Regions from separate parts of the Paenibacillus sp. KS-LC4 genome, predicted to be linked through region 1. Evidence: a T-box and tRNA genes for the amino acid it is inferred to sense, from the RefSeq annotation. Region 1 holds a T-box; the other holds one or more tRNA genes.
What was found. The T-box of region 1 lies ahead of V5J77_RS08030 (valine--tRNA ligase). A T-box ahead of a tRNA ligase gene usually reads a tRNA of that ligase, here a tRNA-Val.
Positions count from the first base shown of each region.

Region 2: it encodes a tRNA-Val, which carries the amino acid that the T-box ahead of V5J77_RS08030 (valine--tRNA ligase) is inferred to sense. The anticodon was not compared.

Region 1 covers NZ_CP145905.1:1,862,350-1,872,525, forward strand. The annotation lists gene hemB (porphobilinogen synthase) at 1-816, shown strand, start outside; gene hemL (glutamate-1-semialdehyde 2,1-aminomutase) at 820-2,121, shown strand; gene V5J77_RS08015 (RluA family pseudouridine synthase) at 2,178-3,152, shown strand; gene V5J77_RS08020 (LysM peptidoglycan-binding domain-containing protein) at 3,270-4,760, shown strand; gene V5J77_RS08025 (hypothetical protein) at 4,949-6,508, shown strand; T-box leader at 6,623-6,855, shown strand; gene V5J77_RS08030 (valine--tRNA ligase) at 6,931-9,591, shown strand; gene V5J77_RS08035 (folylpolyglutamate synthase/dihydrofolate synthase family protein) at 9,621-10,176, shown strand, end outside.
Region 2 covers NZ_CP145905.1:5,234,697-5,244,872, forward strand. The annotation lists gene V5J77_RS22175 (NEAT domain-containing protein) at 1-2,360, opposite strand, end outside; gene V5J77_RS22180 (NEAT domain-containing protein) at 2,525-2,956, opposite strand; gene isdC (heme uptake protein IsdC) at 2,975-4,003, opposite strand; gene V5J77_RS22190 (ABC transporter substrate-binding protein) at 4,539-5,507, shown strand; gene V5J77_RS22195 (iron ABC transporter permease) at 5,504-6,502, shown strand; gene isdG (heme oxygenase) at 6,499-7,617, shown strand; tRNA gene V5J77_RS22205 (tRNA-Pro) at 7,801-7,877, opposite strand; tRNA gene V5J77_RS22210 (tRNA-Gly) at 7,887-7,961, opposite strand; tRNA gene V5J77_RS22215 (tRNA-Leu) at 7,971-8,057, opposite strand; tRNA gene V5J77_RS22220 (tRNA-Thr) at 8,077-8,152, opposite strand; tRNA gene V5J77_RS22225 (tRNA-Asp) at 8,167-8,243, opposite strand; tRNA gene V5J77_RS22230 (tRNA-Val) at 8,260-8,335, opposite strand; tRNA gene V5J77_RS22235 (tRNA-Glu) at 8,345-8,419, opposite strand; rRNA gene V5J77_RS22240 (23S ribosomal RNA) at 8,504-10,176, opposite strand, start outside.

The sequences.
Region 1 (10,176 bases):
GAAGAGGAGATCAGAGAGGTTGTGGCTCTGGGTATTCCATCCGTCATGCTGTTTGGCGTTCCTGCTGACAAAGATAGCGAAGGCACCTCCGCATTTGCGCCTGATGGCATTGTGCAAGAGGCCATCCGTGCGGTGAAGAGCTGGGCGCCAGAGCTTCTCGTTATTGCAGATACATGCCTTTGTCAATTTACAGATCATGGCCATTGCGGCCTAATCCATGTGCATGAGCGTACAGGCAACGCAGAGGTTGATAATGATGCCTCGCTGATACAGCTTGTTCGTACAGCCGTTTCCCAAGCAGAGGCAGGCGCGGATATGATCGCTCCATCCAACATGATGGACGGCTTCGTGGGCGCTATTCGCGAAGGCTTAGACGAAGCGGGCTTTACGCATATTCCGATTTTGTCCTACGCGGTCAAATATGCTTCCGCTTTTTATGGACCGTTTCGTGAAGCGGCGCATTCAACACCGCAATTCGGCGACCGCAAGACGTATCAGATGGATCCTGCCAATGCGCGCGAGGCGCTGCGGGAAGCGGAGTCTGACGTCATTGAAGGCGCGGATATGCTAATGGTTAAGCCAGCGCTTGCGTATATGGACGTTATTCGCCTGCTTAAGGAGCATTTTGACCTGCCGGTGGCAGCGTACAATGTGAGCGGCGAATATGCGATGGTAAAAGCGGCAGCGGCAAATGGGTGGATTGACGAGCGCGCTATCGTATTGGAGACGCTGACCGGAATGAAGCGGGCTGGTGCGGACATTTTGATTACGTACCATGCGAAGGATGCGGCACGCTGGTTGAAAGGGGCTGAATAGTCGATGAATCATTCATCTACAGGCAGAAGCGATACACGCTCACGCGAGGCATTCGCGCGGGCCAAGCAAGTCATTCCCGGCGGTGTGAACAGTCCGGTTCGCGCTTTTAAATCCGTAGGCTTGAACCCGGTTTATATGGAGCGCGGCCAAGGCAGCCGCGTATTTGATATCGACGGCAACAGCTATATTGATTACGTCGCTTCATGGGGACCGCTCATTATGGGTCATGCGCATCCCGAAGTTGTCGAAGCGATCAAGCGTACCGCAGAAAAAGGCACCAGCTTTGGGGCACCGACTGAACTGGAGACGCTTATGGCGGAGCTGGTGTGCGAGCGCTTGCCTTCGGTCGATGTGGTTCGGATGGTCAACTCCGGCACAGAAGCGACGATGAGCGCTTTGCGTCTTGCACGCGGCTTTACGAAGCGCAGCAAAATCGTCAAATTTGAAGGCTCTTATCATGGTCATGCCGACAGCTTGCTCATTAAAGCGGGTTCCGGTGTGGCGACGCTAGGCTTACCTGATAGTCCCGGCGTTCCAGAGAGCATTGCCTCGCAGACGATAACCGTGCCTTACAATGATATCGAGTCGATCAAGCTCGTATTTGAAAAATATGGCGAGGAAATTGCCTGCGTCATCGTCGAGCCGATTGCCGGCAATATGGGCGTAGTTCCGCCGCTTCCGGGCTTTCTGCAAGGCCTGCGTGATATAACGGAGCAATACGGCAGCCTGCTTATTTTTGATGAAGTAATGACCGGTTTTCGCGTCCACTACAGCAGTGCGCAAGGGCTGTACGGAATTAAGCCAGATATCACTTGCTTCGGCAAGGTAATCGGGGGCGGATTGCCGGTCGGCGCTTATGGCGGCAGACGCGATCTGATGGAGCTTATAGCGCCGAGTGGTCCAATTTATCAGGCGGGCACGCTGTCCGGCAATCCGCTGGCGATGGCTGCTGGTTATACGACGCTCAAGCTACTGACGCCGGAAACATATGAGCTTCTGGAGCGCCAAGCGGTTCGGTTGCAGCGCGGCTTTGAAGCAAATGCGAAGGCGGCTGGCATTGCTTCGACGATTAATCGTGTCGGCTCGATGGTATGTCCGTTTTTCACCGAAACGCATGTCATCAATTACGATACAGCCAAAACATCCGATTTAGAGCGCTTCAAGGCGTATTTTGCCGCTATGCTGGAGCTTGGCGTGAGCGTCGCTCCATCGCAGTTTGAAGGCATGTTCGTATCGGCTGTCCATACCGATGAAGATATTGATGCAACGATTGCTGCCAACGCGGCTGCTTTGAGCAGATTGTAGTTCTCTAGCAAGCAATAAGCTAGGCGATGGCATTTCAAAATAGGAGGTTTCATTCCATGCCAATGCTTCACTATAAGCGGGCGGGGGAGTGGCTTGAGCTGGATTGGCAGGAGCTGTCAGAAGGCTCATGGTCTGTGCAAAAAAACGACGGGCAGCCTGGAGAAAGCACCGGATCACTCGAGGCCGGCAGTCATCCGCATTACGTGCGGCAGTGGCTGCTGGCCCGTTCTCTTTTTCCAGAAAAATGGATTAATCGGCTGTTCTCTATCGGAGGCATCCGTTTTGACGGACAACGTGTTCAATTGCTCGCTTTTCCCGCTGCTGATCCGCATAGCGATAAGTTGTATCGCCAAGCAAAGCTATCGCCGAATGCTCCGCGCCCTATCGTTCTGTACGAGGATGATTTTTGCCTCGTTCTATATAAGGATGCGGGCATGGCTGTGCATGGCACAGGCGCCAATCAGGCAGGAACGCTGGATGAAGCGGCGGCACGTCATATGCTGCTGAAGGGAGATCCGCTGCCTGTTCGGCACATCCACCGTCTTGATGATGATACCTCGGGTCCCGTCCTTTATTCCAAAAATGATTTCGCCCAGTGGAAGCTGGACGAAGCGATGCGCCGCAAGGCGATCGACCGCCGCTATATTGCGTTCGTTCAAGGGCGGCTGCGCCAGGGCGCAGGCACCGTTGATGCTCCAATTGGCAAGGATCGCCATCATCGCTCCAGAAGGCGTGTTGCACCGGGCGGTGATTCCGCTGTAACCCACTATGAAGCGGTCGAAAACTATGGAGCGGCTACGCTTGTCCGTTTGCAGCTGGAGACGGGTCGAACGCATCAAATTCGCGTCCATATGAGCCACTTGGGCCATCCGCTGCTTGGCGATGCGCTTTACGGGGGCTCTGTGAAGCTGCTGAAGACGCAGGCGCTGCATGGTGAGCGACTTCTGTTTGCCCATCCGTGGACGGATTTGCCTGTGGAGGTTGCGGCCCCGGAGCCTGATTGGCTTGCCGAATTAAGAGCTAAATTGTAGCTGCTGCAAAAGATAGTCATGCTCTCCCCCCCTAGCCCATATAGATAATTAGTGAGAGTAGCATTTTTAGCCCAAGCATTGTTTAAATGGGTCAGTATAGGGAGGGAGGACTTGAGCGTGACGGATCAAACGAAAGGCTTGCGCTTTGATGTGTATGAACGCGTACATCTGTCGGATGAAGTTGCCGATATTGATGAGCTGGAAGAAATTGAGCTTGTGCCTCGCATTCAGGTTGTTGAGCAGGGGGAGCACGCAGTATTAAAAGGCCAGCTGCTGCTAAGTGGCGTATATCGCAGTACGAATGAAGCCGCTCCGCTTCAGGTGTTGGAGCATTTCATCCCCGTCGAGATTACAATGCCGCTCAATCGGATTTCGCGGCTGGACGATGTGACGGTGGAAATTGATAATTTCGACGTCGATTTGTTGTCATCGCGTACGCTTAACATTACCGGGGTGTTGTCGCTTCGGGGCATTCTCGTAGAGCCGCAGCAGGAGACGGAGGAGGCGTGGCGCGAGGAGCCATTCACCGTCGTCCATGATCGTGCAGATACGAGTCAGGCATCGTTCGAAGAGGAGCTTCGGCGGAGTGGTGACGAACCCTTTGCAGCTGACGAGGCCGCTGAGGTCGCAAAGATTGCTCTGGGAGCGCAAGCGGAGCCTTATTTTGCTGGACAGGAAGGGCAATTGCCTTTCAGGGGCGAGCAGGAGGAAGCTGAGGCGTTTAATGGGGCTGCTCAAGAGCTCAATGAGTCTGATTCTGGTCTTGAAGCTTACAATGCTTATAATGAGCAGGCGTATGAAGAGGCTGACGAGCGCGAGGAGGCAGAGGAAGGACCGGAGGCTGGTGTTACGATCTCGCCTTCGCCGCGTGATACAGGCTGGTCGGCAGCCGAGTGGTTTCAGGAGCAAAATCATTCCGGGTCGCAGCCGAGCTTTAACACGAATTTTAATTCACCGCCTGCTTATGCGCAGCAGCCAGCTGTAACTGGGCTGGGTCATGGCATTGCGCAGGATAGGCAGCAGGGAGCTTCTGCCTATCAGCAAGCGGAGGATCTTGGCTGGAGCCCGGGGGGACAACCGCTTCAGGAAGAAGAAGCCTACATTCCGGCGGCAGCAGAGCAGAGCGGCCACGACGCTTCTCCGTGGCAGGAGAGCGAGCTCGAACGTTTAAGCGAGTGGCAGGAGGCGGAGGAAGCAAGTGCGGAGCCGCAGGCAGAGCCTGAGAAGCAGGAGATGCGCATAGCCTTTGGCAGCAAGGCGCCGGAAACGGCGGCATCGCCTGCATCAGGCGTCGGGCTTGTGACGCTGCTGCAAACGAGCAAGCGTGAGCAATTGGCGCGGCAAGCAGCGGAGCAGGAGGCAGCGGAATATGCGTTGGAGCAGACGAAGGCACAGCAACCCGCAGGCGATGAGATCGAATGGCGCAATTTGTTTTTGAAGCAATCCGATGAGCGGGAATTCCGTAAAATTCGGGTATGCATCGTGCAGCGCGATGAGACGCTTGATTCCATTGCGGTGCGCTACAGCTTGAATCCGCGGGAGATTTTGCTATACAACGGCTTAAATGAGTCGGCGGTGGAGGAAGGGCAGCTGCTCTATATTCCATAGCGCACATTAATTTATCTAATCAAAATACAACGTTCTTCAGCGCCTGTATTAGGCAGCTGAAGAACGTTATTTGCATTTATATAACTTTCAAACAGCTAATCTATCAAGAAATAATTGTAAACTTATTTTTCAACAGGTATACTAAGTGAGATTTATTTCATTTAAATACATGTTATAGGGTGGGTTCGATGGGGAAAATGTACAAGCTTATTATTACCATTATTTTAATTCTAAGCCTGCCATCCACTAGCTTTGCGGCCGTAAGTCAAAGCAGTGAAGGGAAGGAAGAAAGGATCAGACATGCAGTACAAATTTATTATGATTTGAATTCTAGCAAGCTTGTGGTAAAGACAACCGAAATCAGCTTCGATACAGGAAAAAGAAAGATGAACGAATACACATTTAATGATAAAGATATTCAGCTGAATAGTGCGGATGGGTATATTCATGAAAATAAATCTATAATTAGCATTTCACCAACTAGTGTAAAAGCATATGCTGCCATTATGCAAAAAGGTAAGACGGAGAAGTATACTAAAAACTTTTTAATCACACTTTATGAGTTTGACTATAATACAAAAACGGTTCGTAAAATCAAGCAATTTAAGGATCAGACGACTGCCTATTCATCCAGGTTGATTCATCTATATCGTTCATTAGGAATCTACTCTATTTATTCTGAGAAAAAGGATGAATATGACTATTTTTCTTTAAAAGATAATAAGCGTGCCTACTCTGGTGGATTAATAATTGAACCCCGAGAGGTGGTTGATACACAATTCACATTAAATCCGCATCCCAAATCGGGGGGCTACGGGGTATATTGCCCTGACAATAATTACGTTAATTGCCATCTTGTCAATTATGGTGGAGGGAAGGGAGAAACGGTTAAAATAACCTCTCACCAGAAAACAAATCATACAAATGGACCAATGGATGCAACGTTTTTCTTTGGGACAACAACGGTTAGGAAGCAAAATGAGACAATCAATGCTCAAATAAAATGGACAGTGACAGGTACAGTTAAGGGTAGCAAAAGTATTTTGTTTCAAGGTCCTGCAACTCATTTAAAAACGTATGTGTCTCCTTCAAATAAATATCTAGTGTTAATCGCAGAAACACAGGTGAAAGATGCTGTTACAGCATCTGTTGTTTATATTTATGATTTGAAGTCGCTAAAGCTTATAAAAAAATATAACTCGGAGTATAAGGCGACTGCTGAAGGCATTAATTGGCTTTCAGATGAGGTATATATGATTCAGTATTATTTTGCAAGGCCTGCTAGCTATCCACCTTTCATTTATTATATTCCCTATGGCTTAAGTTTGCCTGTTACGTATGAAGAAACGTGGCAATGGGGCGTGGATACCTTTAGTCACAAGGAGATGTTTTATTTAACACGTCCCTTAGCAATCACATCAGGCGGAGCATATTTACGCTATAGTAATCAACCTGCTTTTATTATGAGAGGAAAATATTATGTCCCATTAAAAGAGTTTTCCGAAGGGTTTAAATTGGATTATAGCATTGGCAAAACAGATATCGAGTTTACAAGAAATGGTCGAACAGCAAGGCTGCCGATTAAGGATAGCGGTGTTATTCAGTTGACGAACAACACCTTTGTTCCATTAGGTGACTGGAATATAGAGTTGGGCTTGAAGGTGCAAAGTCTTCAAAAATCCCTTTGGAATAACGAGCTTTCCTTATCTGATGCCGAGCGGAAAAATGGCTTTGGTTTGCAGGAGTAGCTTAACGATTAATTGGATGGGCAAATGTGAGAGGTCATCCGAAATAATGTACTAGCCTTATTTGACTTTTTTTCACAAAGAGTGTATCATTAAATAAATATGTCTTTAAGTCAACGAACGACGTTGAAGGGGAAGAGTACGCAGCCAAGCCTTCAGAGAGCGGAGCCGTTAGTGCTGAGAGTTCCGCAGGATTTTACTCGTACAAGTCGCCCTGGAGTTGCTTGAATCAAGCGGATTGCCATTCGTGAATTCAAGCCGGCCACAGCCGTTATCTGTTTGAGTGCCGCGCAGCTGCAAGACGCGCGGAACAAAGGTGGTACCACGGAAGCTAACCTTTCGTCCTTTGCTATAAGGGCGGAAGGTTTTTTTGTATTCAAAATTAAGTATGGATGCCATTATGCGATATGTGGAGGATGGAGCTTATGTCTGAAAATCAAACGACGCCGGCGATGCCGACGACCTACGACCCAAAAGCCGCTGAACTGAAGTGGTATGACTTCTGGATGAATGGAAAATTTTTCGAAGCGGGTCAGCGCCCAGAGGCCGAGACTTATACGATCGTTATTCCCCCGCCGAATGTAACGGGCGTTTTGCACATTGGGCATGCGCTCGATTTCACCTTGCAGGATATTCTCATTCGCTTTAAGCGGATGCAGGGCTTTGATGCTCTGTGGCTGCCGGGAACGGACCATGCAGGCATTGCAACCCAGACGAAGGTGGAGCAGAAGCTGCGCGAGCAAGGACAATCCCGCTACGATCTCGGACGCGAGGCTTTTTTGGAGCAGGTATGGGATTGGAAGGAGCAATACGCGGAGACGATTCGCGGCCAATGGGCAAAGATGGGGCTGTCGCTCGATTATTCGCGTGAACGCTTCACACTTGATGAGGGGCTGTCCAAGGCTGTTCGCGAGGTTTTTGTACAGCTGTACAAGAAAGGCCTTATTTACCGCGGCAAAAAAATCATCAACTGGGACCCGGCTGCGAGAACGGCCTTGTCCGATATTGAGGTTGAGCATAAAGAGCTGAACGGCCATTTATACCATTTGCAATATCCGCTTAAGGATGGCTCAGGGCATATTACGGTTGCGACAACACGTCCGGAAACGATGCTTGGCGATAGCGCGGTTGCCGTTCATCCTGAAGATGAGCGTTACCAGCACCTGATTGGCCAAATGATCGTATTGCCCGTTATCGGTCGTGAAATTCCAATTATTGGCGACGAATATGTAGATAAGGATTTTGGCTCCGGTGCTGTTAAAATTACGCCTGCCCATGATCCGAATGACTTTGAGGTAGGCCTTCGCCATGATCTGCCGCAAATTATCGTGATGGACGAGTCCGGCAAGATGAATGCGGAAGCTGGCCCTTATGCGGGACTGGATCGTTTCGACTGTCGCAAGCAGCTTGTGCAGGATTTGCAGGAGCAGGGCGTGTGCGTGCTGATTGAGGATCATGTTCATCAGGTAGGTCATAGTGAGCGCAGCGGTGCAGTTGTTGAGCCTTACCTGTCAACGCAATGGTTCGTTGAAATGAAGCCGCTCGCTGAACAGGCAATTAAAGCGCAGAAATCCAGCGAAGGGGTAACCTTCGTTCCGGACCGTTTTGAGAAAATTTATTTGCACTGGATTGAAAATGTACATGACTGGTGTATTTCCCGTCAGCTGTGGTGGGGACACCGTATTCCAGCTTGGTATTGCGATGCCTGCGGTGAAATGCATGTAGCACAAGAGGAAGTAACGAGCTGTCCATCTTGTGGCAGCACGGAGCTTCGCCAGGATGAGGATGTTTTGGATACATGGTTCAGCTCAGGTCTGTGGCCGTTCTCGACGCTTGGCTGGCCAGAGCAGACAGAGGACTTAAAACGCTACTATCCGACGAATGTTTTGGTGACGGGCTACGATATTATTTTCTTCTGGGTATCCCGAATGATTTTTACCGCATTGGAGTTTACGGAGCAAAAGCCGTTCAAGGATGTGCTGATTCACGGTCTCGTACGCGATGCGAATGGCAATAAAATGTCCAAGTCGCTTGGCAACGGCATCAATCCGCTGGAGGTCATTGAACAGTACGGCGCTGATGCGATGCGCTATATGCTTTCGACAGGCAGCACGCCGGGACAGGATTTGCGCTTCCGCTTTGAGAAGGTTGAGCAGGCACGCAACTTTGCGAATAAAATTTGGAATGCCTCGCGTTTTGCGCTGATGAATCTGGAAGGATTCGCAGCGAGCGACATTGATATTACGGGCAAGCTAGGTACGGCGGATCGCTGGATTTTGCACCGCCTGAACGAAACGGTTCGCGAAGTAACCCGTTTGATGGACAGCTATGAGTTTGGAGAAACGGGACGCCAGCTGTACAATTTCATCTGGGATGACCTATGCGACTGGTATATTGAGTTTGCGAAGCTTAACCTCTATGGCAACGATGAAGAAGCGAAGCAAGCGACAAAATCGGTGCTCGCTTATGTGCTTGACCGCACGCAGCGCCTGATTCATCCGTTTATGCCTTACATCAGTGAGGAAATTTGGCAGCATCTGCCGCATGAAGGCGAGACGATTACGCTTGCCGCATGGCCGCAGTACGATGCTGCGCTAGAGGCGCCTGAAGCAGTGAAGGAAATGGAGCTGCTGATGGATATTATCCGCTCGGTGCGCAATGTCCGCGCGGAAGTAAATGTGCCGATGAGCAAAAAAATCGAGCTGTTGATTAAGCCAACGAGCGAGGCTGAAGCGGTCATTCTGACTCGCAATGAAGAGTTTGTCCGCCGGTTCTGCGGAACCTCGAAGCTTGAGACTGGTCTTGATTTATTGGCTCCGGATAAGGCGATGAGCGGTATTGTAACGGGTGCGGAGCTGTACTTCCCGCTTGCAGGGCTGATTGATATTTCGCAGGAAATCGCAAGGCTTGAGAAGGAGCTTGCGACGCTTAACAGCGAAGTAACCCGCATTGAGAAAAAGCTGGGCAATGAGGGCTTTGTAGCGAAGGCGCCTGCGAAGGTTATCGAAGAGGAACGCTCCAAAATGAAGGATTATGCGGACAAACGCGATAAGGTTCAAGCTAGAATCGCGGATTTGCGCGGATAGACACCGGGAAGAAAGAAGGCGTTTCTACGATGACAAATCATCTCTCAGGCCAGCCGGAAAGCGGCGGGCTTCAGTCGTACCAGGAAGCGGTGGATTGGATAAATGGCCTTATTCCGTTTGGAATAAGGCCTGGTCTTGAGCGGGCTCTAGTATTGATGGAGCGGCTTGGCAATCCGCATCGCAGATTGAAGTTTATCCATGTCGCTGGAACGAACGGCAAAGGCTCTACCTGTGCTTTTTTGACGAGCACGCTCATTAAATGCGGTTATGATGTTGGTACGTTCACATCCCCATACATTACGAAGTTTACGAATCGTTTTCAATATAACAATGCGGATATTGAAGAGCAGACGCTGCTTGAGCTGTCGAATATGCTAAAGCCTGTCGTTGAGGAAATTGCGGCAACTGAGCTGGGGTCTCCTACGATGTTCGAGGTGTCTACGGCGCTGGCTATATTGTATTTCGCTAAAGTAACCTATCCCGATTATGTCGTATGGGAAACGGGGCTTGGCGGACGAATGGACGTTACGAATATTGTGACGCCTGTTCTCTCTATCATCACCAATGTCGGGCATGACCATATGG
Region 2 (10,176 bases), 2.9 Mb from region 1:
ACATGGCTTCCACCATTGAACGTCAATACGCCCGATGCTTCCAAATGCTCAAAAATACCTTCATCAGATGATTTCAACACCATGCTGTAAGTACCATTGCTCAAAACCTTTGCAGCCTTAAATGAATAAACTGCTTGTTCCAGAGCAGCGCTGCCGTCTTTTACTTGTGTTTCTGTCGCTAGCGGGTTAGTTGTAATAGCTTTCGCAGCATTAATTGCCGTTTGCAGCTTCGCTTTAGCCTCAGCAGGATATTTATCCATTACTGTTCCCTCGGCTGCTTCATCGTGCAATTTTTGAGCGGCCGTTATGCTTGCTTTCAAAGCTGTAGCATCACCTGTACCAAAGCTCAAGCGAATGTTATGATCCGCCTCATAAGGCTGTCCTGATCTCGGATCAATGACAGTCGGCATGGAAATATGAACCTGAGCGTCCAGCAGCGCTGTCAAATCACTCACTTTGAACTTAACTACTCTTGTATTAGCCAATGTATCTGTGCTTACAATCATAGAGTCAACTAGTACGCCGTTTTCCTTCACTTTGAAGGCCGTAACGATACTGCTGTCTTTGATTGTAAAGCTGACAAATGTGGAGCCGTCAACTGAAGTTACATTTGCAGGTTTCAGGAAGTAGCTGTCCATGCTGGAGAATGCCTGATTAGTTGCATGTAAAGCTGCATAATTAATTTGACGGTTTGCTGATGCTTTAAATGCCGTCACTGCTTGCTCCAGTGTTGTGTTGGCGCTGATTAATTGCGGTCTTGCAGCCGACAATTGCTCAGCTTTCGCTGTAGCAGCTTCAATAGCAGTAAGAAGCGCTGCTTTTGTATTGCTATCGTATTGACCAGTTGCTGTACCTACTACCGCTTGATCATGCAGCTCTTGAGCAGCAGCAATAGTAGCCTTTAACGTCTTGAACTGTTCGGAGTTAAAGCTCAAATATACGGATTTAGTTACTGAATTGCTTTCATATTGCAGGTAAGATAGCCCTTGGAATGTGCTATCTAATGCATTATCATTTCTCACTGCAACCTGATAGATCGTTTGGTCTGCATCAGACAGGCTGTTCACTTTATAAAATGATGGCGAGATGGCAGTCGAAAATCCGCCGTTTCTCGACGGGGAAGAAGCTTTCAAAGCAGACTCGTCAACCGCTGCTTTAAACGGAATATTGGCAACTGTATGTTTGACCATACCTTGCAGCAATGTGATTTGCGAAGCGAAATCTCCTGCAAACTCCGAAATTTCAGCATCGCTTGCAAGTGAGTTCAGAACAATAAGATCGAGAACGTGCGCATTGTAGCGTTGGCCTTTTACGAATGCCTCCTCCGTTTGCAAAGCAAGCATGGCATCATTGACTTGTTTTTGGGTGGCATCCTTGTTAAAAGCCCAGCCATTTGCCGTATGAATGGCGTTTTGCATACGAAGCTCATAATTATATGGATACTCTCCATCGCTTATAATGCTCGTTCCACTTCCGTTATCTGCCGTCCCCGTATTTTTAACAGTAGCAGCAAATGCCCCTGCATCTGTTATAGCTTGGAACAAAGCAATTTTGCTGACGCTAATTCGTCCAGCCTCATATTCTTTTTTAGCCTCATTGAGAATGGCGTAGGCCGCTTTAATCAATTCAATATTGCCACCTGCCGATGAAGCGATGCCGTCCGCCAATTGAATCGCATTATAAAGCTTTGTTTTGGAGCCAGCAGGGTAGAAGCCATCTCCTGTACCTTCATAAGTGCTTTCATAAACGGATCTTGTAACTGTGAAAAGCTCATTCAGCTTCTCAAGTGTTACCGCTTCACTGCCGCTGCCATTGTCACCGCCGCCATCTACTGGACCAGTAGGAAGCGTTGTTGTGTCCAAATCGAGCTGTAGGTTATACCAGTTGTCATAACTTGCAGCCGGTATAACGACATGTACCAAAATATCCTGACGCTTGCTCAAATCAGCTATATCGATTCTTGCCTTAGCAGAATCTGGGTTCGTTCCATCACCAAGCAAGATCGGCGTTACCGGGGCATACCCATCTAGACCTGTAATCGTTTGACCATTAATCGTTGCCTTTTCTTGACCATCCATTCGGGAAGAAAAATGTTTAAATGCTGTATATTTATAAAATTCATTTTCAAATTGAGCCTTGCCGTCTTTAACGATTAGTTTACCTGTGTTCTGAACAACAACCATCTGCTCCAGAACTGAAGTTTCATTCGTATTATCTTTCAAATAACGAAAGCTGATTGGATATTCGCCATCCGGCACCGTTGTAGTCGCCGCTTGAGCAATTGGACCAATGCTTGCTACTTGCAGCATTAACACGAATGCCAGAAGCAATGCTACCACTTTTGTATATTGCTTTTTCACCCTGCTTACTCTCCTTTTAACCGTTCATTTATTTCCACTATCTCTATGTCTCGCTTGCAAAACCTTGTAATTCCCTAACATGCTGATTTACCCGGCAAAAGAACGGTCTGGTTAAATCAGACCGTTCTTCTTACTCTATCTTTGTTTAATTTGTGCGAATGCTCTTACAGATCCCAACCGAATTTGATGTCGTGAACCGTGTTATAGCCATTTGGGTAGCCTGGGAATGGCGGCACTGTAACGTGGATTTTAGCAACAGTATCAACATTCAAATTATTTACTACGAAAGTAAATTCTTTATCACCGTTTGCAAGAGTAGTTGCATTAACAACCGTGTAAGAAGAACCGCCATCATTGGAAATGCTCAGCGAGTTGATGTAGCTGCCGCCGGAGAAGGACAAAGTAACGGTTTTATTATCCGATGCAAGGCTTGCTGGACTGTTTGCGTATGCGTCAGCATAAGAAACGGTACCGTCTGGCTTCAAAACAGTGAAGTTCAGCGAAGTTGCTGCAAATGCGGAGCCTACTTGAACAACCAAAGCAACAGCCATAACCAACAGCATCAAAGGCATCATTTTTTTGAACGATTTAATCATAATTATAAACACTCCCTATTATTCGTTTTTGGTTTTGGTTTTGTTTTTACGATACACATACATAGCAGCTCCTGCTAAAATAACGATACCAATAACCGCAAGTGGCGTCGCCCAATGATTGGAGCGCTCTTGAAGCGGTTCTACCTCTGCCGCAGCTTCTACAGAAACGGTATCCGCTGTATTAGCACTGCCTGCATCCTCAGCCGTCACTTCGCCCTCGGCGGCACTGGCAGCTTCAACAGCTTCGTCTGTTTCTGCTTCTAATACTGCCTTCTCCACTTCCTCTGGTGAAGCCATTGCCTCCTTTGCAGGAGCAGTTGCATCAGTTAACGCTTTTGGAGTCGTTACAGCTTCAGGAGAAGCACTTGCTGCTGCTTCCTTAGATTCTGTCGATAATGGGGCAGCGCTTTCCACTACACGGCTGTCAGCTGTACCTTTTTCTTCGGCAGCAGGTGACGTTGCTTGAGCAGAAGCCTTTGGTGCTGCTGTAGCTGCTGCCCCGGCATTTATATCCTTAGCAGGTGCCTTCGTCGCTTTCGGGGAAGCAGACACCTTAGGAGTCGGTGTAGCAGTTGGCTTTGTTTCCGCAGATGCTGCAGGTTTGGGAGTTGCCTCCGTTATCGCTGGAGTTTCTGCCTTGCTTACAAGCTTCAGGCTGCTCGAATCAAACACAAAACGTATAGTGTAGTCATGATCATAATCAATATCTGGAACTGTGACATGAATTTTAGACAGCATCGCTTGGGACAAATCGTCAACGCTGAACTGCACAACCCGCGTATCATTAGCCTTACTGCTGCTGATTACCTTCGTGTTCACGTAACCTCCACCGCCAGGAACTTTAAACTCTGTTACCCAAGCACTATGATTAATTTGCAGCTGCACTGTTATTTTCCCGTTTTCAACGATAGCCTTCGCAGGCTTTTCCCAATAATCATTTGCCATAGATGCAGATTCATCTTCAGCCTTCTTGATGACGTAATCAATCGTATATGTACCGTCTACCATGCTCTGCGCATAAGCTGCCGGTGCTGCAAGAAGAATCATAAAACAAACAATTAAGAAAGCTGATATTGGGAGTTTACGAATGAAGTCTCTCTCCTCCTCTCCTGTCGTATGGAAAAAATAGTTTAGAAAAGGTAGACAACAATCAAGCTAATGATTATCATTATCAATTGAGTGCCAAAAAAAATACCTTCTCTTCCCCTCTCCTAAGTCTGCTCACCATGCCCTTCACAGCTCTTAAGAATGTCTAGCAAATGCTTTCTCAGCTGCTCGACAACTTGATATTAACGTAATTGCATTAATTTTGTCAATCACTTATTTTAATAATTTTTGTTTTATTTTTCTTTATATGATTTCAAACCTTGAGGTATGATACATATTTTACTGATAAAATATATTTATTTTATACTAACACATTAAAATATGATAATTTTCAATTCAAATTTTATGAATTTAATTTTTCAATGCTAATATTATTTTTCTATATATTGTTTATCCCTTATTGACATTGATTATCATTTACAATATCATTATTTTAATAATAATAATCATTATCATATCGGATTGGGAGGATTATATGAAAATTTTATACCCTGCAATGCTGGCTCTGCTTCTCTTAGCTGCAGCAGGTTGCTCGCAAACGGTTGATTCGAATGCTCTACAGGGGGTTACAAGCAATGTTGAAAAACAGAATGCCATAGCCATAACCGATTTTGCAGGAAGGCAATTAACATTTGCTGCTGTCCCTTCGCATATTGTAGCGTTAAGCAACGGTGAAGCCGATATTATTTATGCCCTTGGGGGAACTCTCGTTGGCCGCCCTACCTCCTCCGTTCCATTGAGCAACGAAGAAGCAGAGGCCGTCCAGCAGATTGGCTCTACTCACGAGGTTGATTTGGAGAAAATCGCCTTTTTGAAAGCGGATGTCGTTCTGGGCAACAATCCTATGAATACAAAGGATATCCCCACTATTGAAAGCATTGGAGCCAAAATGGTACTCTCCTCTGCCCACTCTATAGACGATATTAAAAAGCAAATTACGCTTTTAGGCCAGCTTCTTCAGAAGCAGCCGCGCGCGGAAGAGCTTATTGCCGAAATTGACGATAAGCTTAGCCAAATTGCTGTCGATGCCAGCACGAACAAGACACGAGCTCTCTTAGTGTACGGTGCTCCTGGTACCTTTATGGCTGCACTGCCCAACTCCCTCAGCGGCAATATTTTGGAGATGGCTGGCGGAGAAAATATTGCTTCCGACTATGAAGCACTTCAAAGCTATCCCCAATATGCCCAGCTCAACTCTGAGAGAATTATACAGTCCAATCCGCAAGTTGTCATGATTATGACACATGGCAATCCTGAGCAGGTAAAGGATGCCTTTCTTAAGGAAATGCAAAGCAATGCAGCCTGGAATGGATTAGATGCTGTCAAAAACAATGCTATCGAAGTGCTGCCTGCCGAGCTGTTCGGCACAAACCCGGGAACCCGTATAACGGATGCGCTCACCCTTATGATTGAAATGCTAGATCGAGAGAAGAAGCAGCCATGAATAAAACAGAGCGAAGCCGCCGGCGCAAATGGTCGATCATCATTGCGCCTCTTATTTTGCTGCTCGTTACTTATTTCGGTCTCGTTTACGGCTCTGTCCCGATTACGTTAAAAGAGATTGGCCAGGTACTCACCTCCGATGCCGATCCCCGTTACGAAACCATTATTATGAATTTAAGAATGCCCCGTGTCATTATAGGCCTGCTGGTAGGCGCTTGCTTAGCTGCTTCAGGTGCTCTATTACAAGGTGTCATGCGCAATCCTCTGGCCGATCCCGGCATTATCGGGGTTTCGGCTGGCGGCGGTCTTGCCGCTGTCATCACAATGGTTGTCCTTCCGCAGCTTGGCTATATGCTGCCAATAGCAGCCTTTTTAGGCGCGAGCTTTACTTGCCTGCTGATCTATTTGAGCGCATGGGACAAAGGAACCTCGCCTATCAAAATCGTGCTAGCAGGCGTAGCCATTAATGCACTGCTCGGAGCTGTAACAAATGGACTTATGGTCGTCTACAGCGACCGTGTACAATCGGTTCTCCCTTGGCTTGCAGGTGGGCTAAACGGAAGAAGCTGGAGCCATCTCTCCTTCATGGCACCTTATGCCATAGTCGGCCTGCTGCTCTGCTTCCTTGCCATTAAGCCTGCCAATGTGCTGCTGCTTGGCGATGACTCCGCTCAACTGCTTGGACAAAAGGTTCAAATCCAGCGCTTTCTGCTCATCATTTTGGCTGCACTATTAGCCGGTGCTGCCGTCAGCGTAGCTGGATTAATCGGTTTTGTGGGGCTCGTCGTCCCACATGCCGTTCGTTTAATTATCGGAGACGACTACCGCTTTCTCCTTCCGCTTTCTATCGTCGGTGGAGCAGCATTGGTCGTTTTAGCAGATACATTCGCACGTACCTGGTTTGATCCGATTGAGCTTCCTGTAGGCATTCTTCTCGCCTGCCTAGGGGCACCATTCTTTCTCTACTTATTACGCAAAAAGGGGGCAATTCGATGAATGCTGCTATCCACATCGAAAATGTAGGCTTATCTGTTGGTGCTTTTGAAATGGAAGATGCCAATATGATCATTCCTACTGGGAAAATCACGGCCATTGTAGGTCCTAACGGCTCTGGAAAATCAACCATGCTCAAGGTCATTACCAAGCTGCTTACGCCAGATAAGGGCGAAGTATTTATTAATCAGAAGCCGCTTAAAAGCTACAAATCCAAAGAATTTGCCAAGGATATTGCGATGCTTACTCAATCCAAAGAAATGATTCCTGATCTAACGGTGCGTGAGCTCGTTTCCTTCGGGCGTTCACCTCACAAGCCTCTATTCAAAAACAAAATGACGTACGAAGACAACGACATCATAGATTGGGCATTAACCATTACTGGCACGAAACGTTATCAGCATCAAATGTTTTACACTTTATCTGGAGGTGAACAGCAAAAAGCGCGAATCGCCATGGCGTTAGCGCAAAAAACAAATATTCTTCTGCTCGACGAGCCTACTACTTTTCTCGACATTGCACATCAATTTGATGTACTGGAGATGCTTCAACAAATTAATCGGGATTATCAGATTACAATTGTTATGGTTTTACATGACCTCCAACAAGCAGCAGCATACTGTGACCATATGATTGCTATGAAACGCGGATTAATCGCCATGACAGGCGAGCCCCAAATGGTTTTAACCTCGGAGTTTTTAAAAGATGTTTACAACATGGATGCCCGTATCAAATTTGATGAGGGCTATCCTATTATTATCCCAAATCCAAGAAAAAATCAGGAGGATACTAAAATGATTATTGTAACGAATGCATCCCATATTACAAAAGGCAATGCCCATAAGCTGATCGAGCGTTTCGATCGTGTCGGTGACGTAGAGAAAGCAGAGGGCTTCCTTGGTCTTGAGGTATTGTTGACAGAGAAAACGAAGGACTATGAGGAGGTATCCATTGTGACGCGTTGGAATACGAAAGAGGACTTTAATGCTTGGACTCGCAGCGATGCTTTCCGTGATGCCCATTCCCGCCGCGGGGGAACACCGGACTATATTATCTCCAATACGATTACATTCTACGAAGTCAAAGTCATCAGAAACCCAATTGCTGCGGTTAATTAGCCCACGGCTTTAATCAATTAGTTGTGTTCCTATAAAAAAGAAGCTTGCAGAGCCACTCTTCACGTGGGATTGCAAGCTTCTTACGTATATAAGCTATCGCTCTTATGTGTTGCTTCCAAATAAAAAAGCCTGCTCTTGCGCTTCAATTGCTGTGCAAGTTCAGACATACTGTAAAACTTATAATGGTCGGGACGACACGATTTGAACATGCGACCCCCTGGTCCCAAACCAGGTGCTCTACCAAGCTGAGCTACGTCCCGAAATAAAAATGGAGCGGACGACGAGATTCGAACTCGCGACCCTCGCCTTGGCAAGGCGATGCTCTACCACTGAGCCACGTCCGCAAAAAAATATGGTGCGGTCGAGAGGACTCGAACCTCCACGGCTGTTACACCACTAGAACCTGAATCTAGCGCGTCTGCCAATTCCGCCACGACCGCATATTTTTTTTGAAAAAGATGGTGCCGTCGAGAGGACTTGAACCCCCAACCTACTGATTACAAGTCAGTTGCTCTACCAATTGAGCTACAACGGCATAGAATGAAAGAATGGCGGAGCTGACGAGATTCGAACTCGCGGTCTCCTGCGTGACAGGCAGGCATGTTAGGCCTCTACACCACAGCTCCGTATTCAAAATCATAATGGTGGAGGCTGAGGGGATCGAACCCCCGACCCTCTGCTTGTAAGGCAGATGCTCTCCCAGCTGAGCTAAGCCTCCGAAATAATATGGTGACCCGTAGGGGACTCGAACCCCTGTTACCTCCGTGAAAGGGAGGTGTCTTAACCACTTGACCAACGGGCCATGATCATGCTTAAAATCAATCAATGTACGTTGCACATTGAAAACTGGATGCGAAAGACAAGCTCTGAACCTTTAGCGTGTTATTAGGATAAGCCCTCGACCGATTAGTATTCGTCAGCTGCACGCATTGCTGCGCTTCTACCCCGAACCTATCAACCTCGTCGTCTTCAAGGGGTCTTACTAAATTGGGAAATCTCATCTTGAGGGGGGCTTCGCGCTTAGATGCTTTCAGCGCTTATCCCGTCCGTACTTGGCTACCCAGCGGTGCTCCTGGCGGAACAACTGGTACACCAGCGGTACGTCCATCCCGGTCCTCTCGTACTAAGGACAGCTCCTCTCAAATTTCCTGCGCCCGCGACAGATAGGGACCGAACTGTCTCACGACGTTCTGAACCCAGCTCGCGTACCGCTTTAATGGGCGAACAGCCCAACCCTTGGGACCTACTTCAGCCCCAGGATGCGATGAGCCGACATCGAGGTGCCAAACCTCCCCGTCGATGTGGACTCTTGGGGGAGATAAGCCTGTTATCCCCAGGGTAGCTTTTATCCGTTGAGCGATGGCCCTTCCATTCGGTACCACCGGATCACTAAGCCCGACTTTCGTCCCTGCTCGACTTGTTGGTCTCGCAGTCAAGCTCCCTTATGCCTTTGCACTCTCCGAATGATTTCCAACCATTCTGAGGGAACCTTTGGGCGCCTCCGTTACATTTTAGGAGGCGACCGCCCCAGTCAAACTGTCCACCTGACACGGTCCCCGAACCAGTTTCATGGTCCTAGGTTAGAACTCCGATACGATCAGGGTGGTATCCCAACGTCGCCTCCACACAAGCTGGCGCTCATGCTTCAATGGCTCCCACCTATCCTGTACAGATCGTACCAAAGTTCAATATCAAGTTACAGTAAAGCTCCATGGGGTCTTTCCGTCTTGTCGCGGGTAACCTGCATCTTCACAGGTATTAAAATTTCACCGGATCTCTCGTTGAGACAGCGCCCAAGTCGTTACGCCATTCGTGCGGGTCAGAATTTACCTGACAAGGAATTTCGCTACCTTAGGACCGTTATAGTTACGGCCGCCGTTTACTGGGGCTTCGGTTCACAGCTTCGGGTTACCCCTAACCGCTCCCCTTAACCTTCCAGCACCGGGCAGGCGTCAGCCCGTATACTTCGCCTTACGGCTTCGCACAGACCTGTGTTTTTGCTAAACAGTCGCTTGGGCCTTTTCACTGCGACCCCCTCGGGCTATTCACCCTACCGAGGTACCCCTTCTCCCGAAGTTACGGGGTCATTTTGCCGAGTTCCTTAACGAGAGTTCTTCCGCGCGCCTTAGCATGCTCTGCTCGCCTACCTGTGTCGGTTTGCGGTACGGGCACCTTCACCTGGCTAGAGACTTTTCTCGGCAGCCGGAGTGCATGACCTTCGCTACTGTAATTTTCGCTCCCCATCACAGCCCAGCCTTACGATGAGCGGATTTGCCTACTCATCAGCCTCACTGCTTGGACGGACTATTCCATCAGTCCGCGTCACTGCCCTTCTGCGTCATCCCATTGCTCATAACGGTTTACGGTGGTACAGGAATTTGAACCTGTTGTCCTTCCACTACGCCTTTCGGCCTCGCGTTAGGTCCCGACTTACCCTGAGTGGACGAGCCTTCCTCAGGAACCCTTAGGCTTTCGGCGGACAAGATTCTCACTTGTCTTTTCGTTACTCATACCGGCATTCTCACTTGAATACAGTCCAGCACTCCTTACGGTATACCT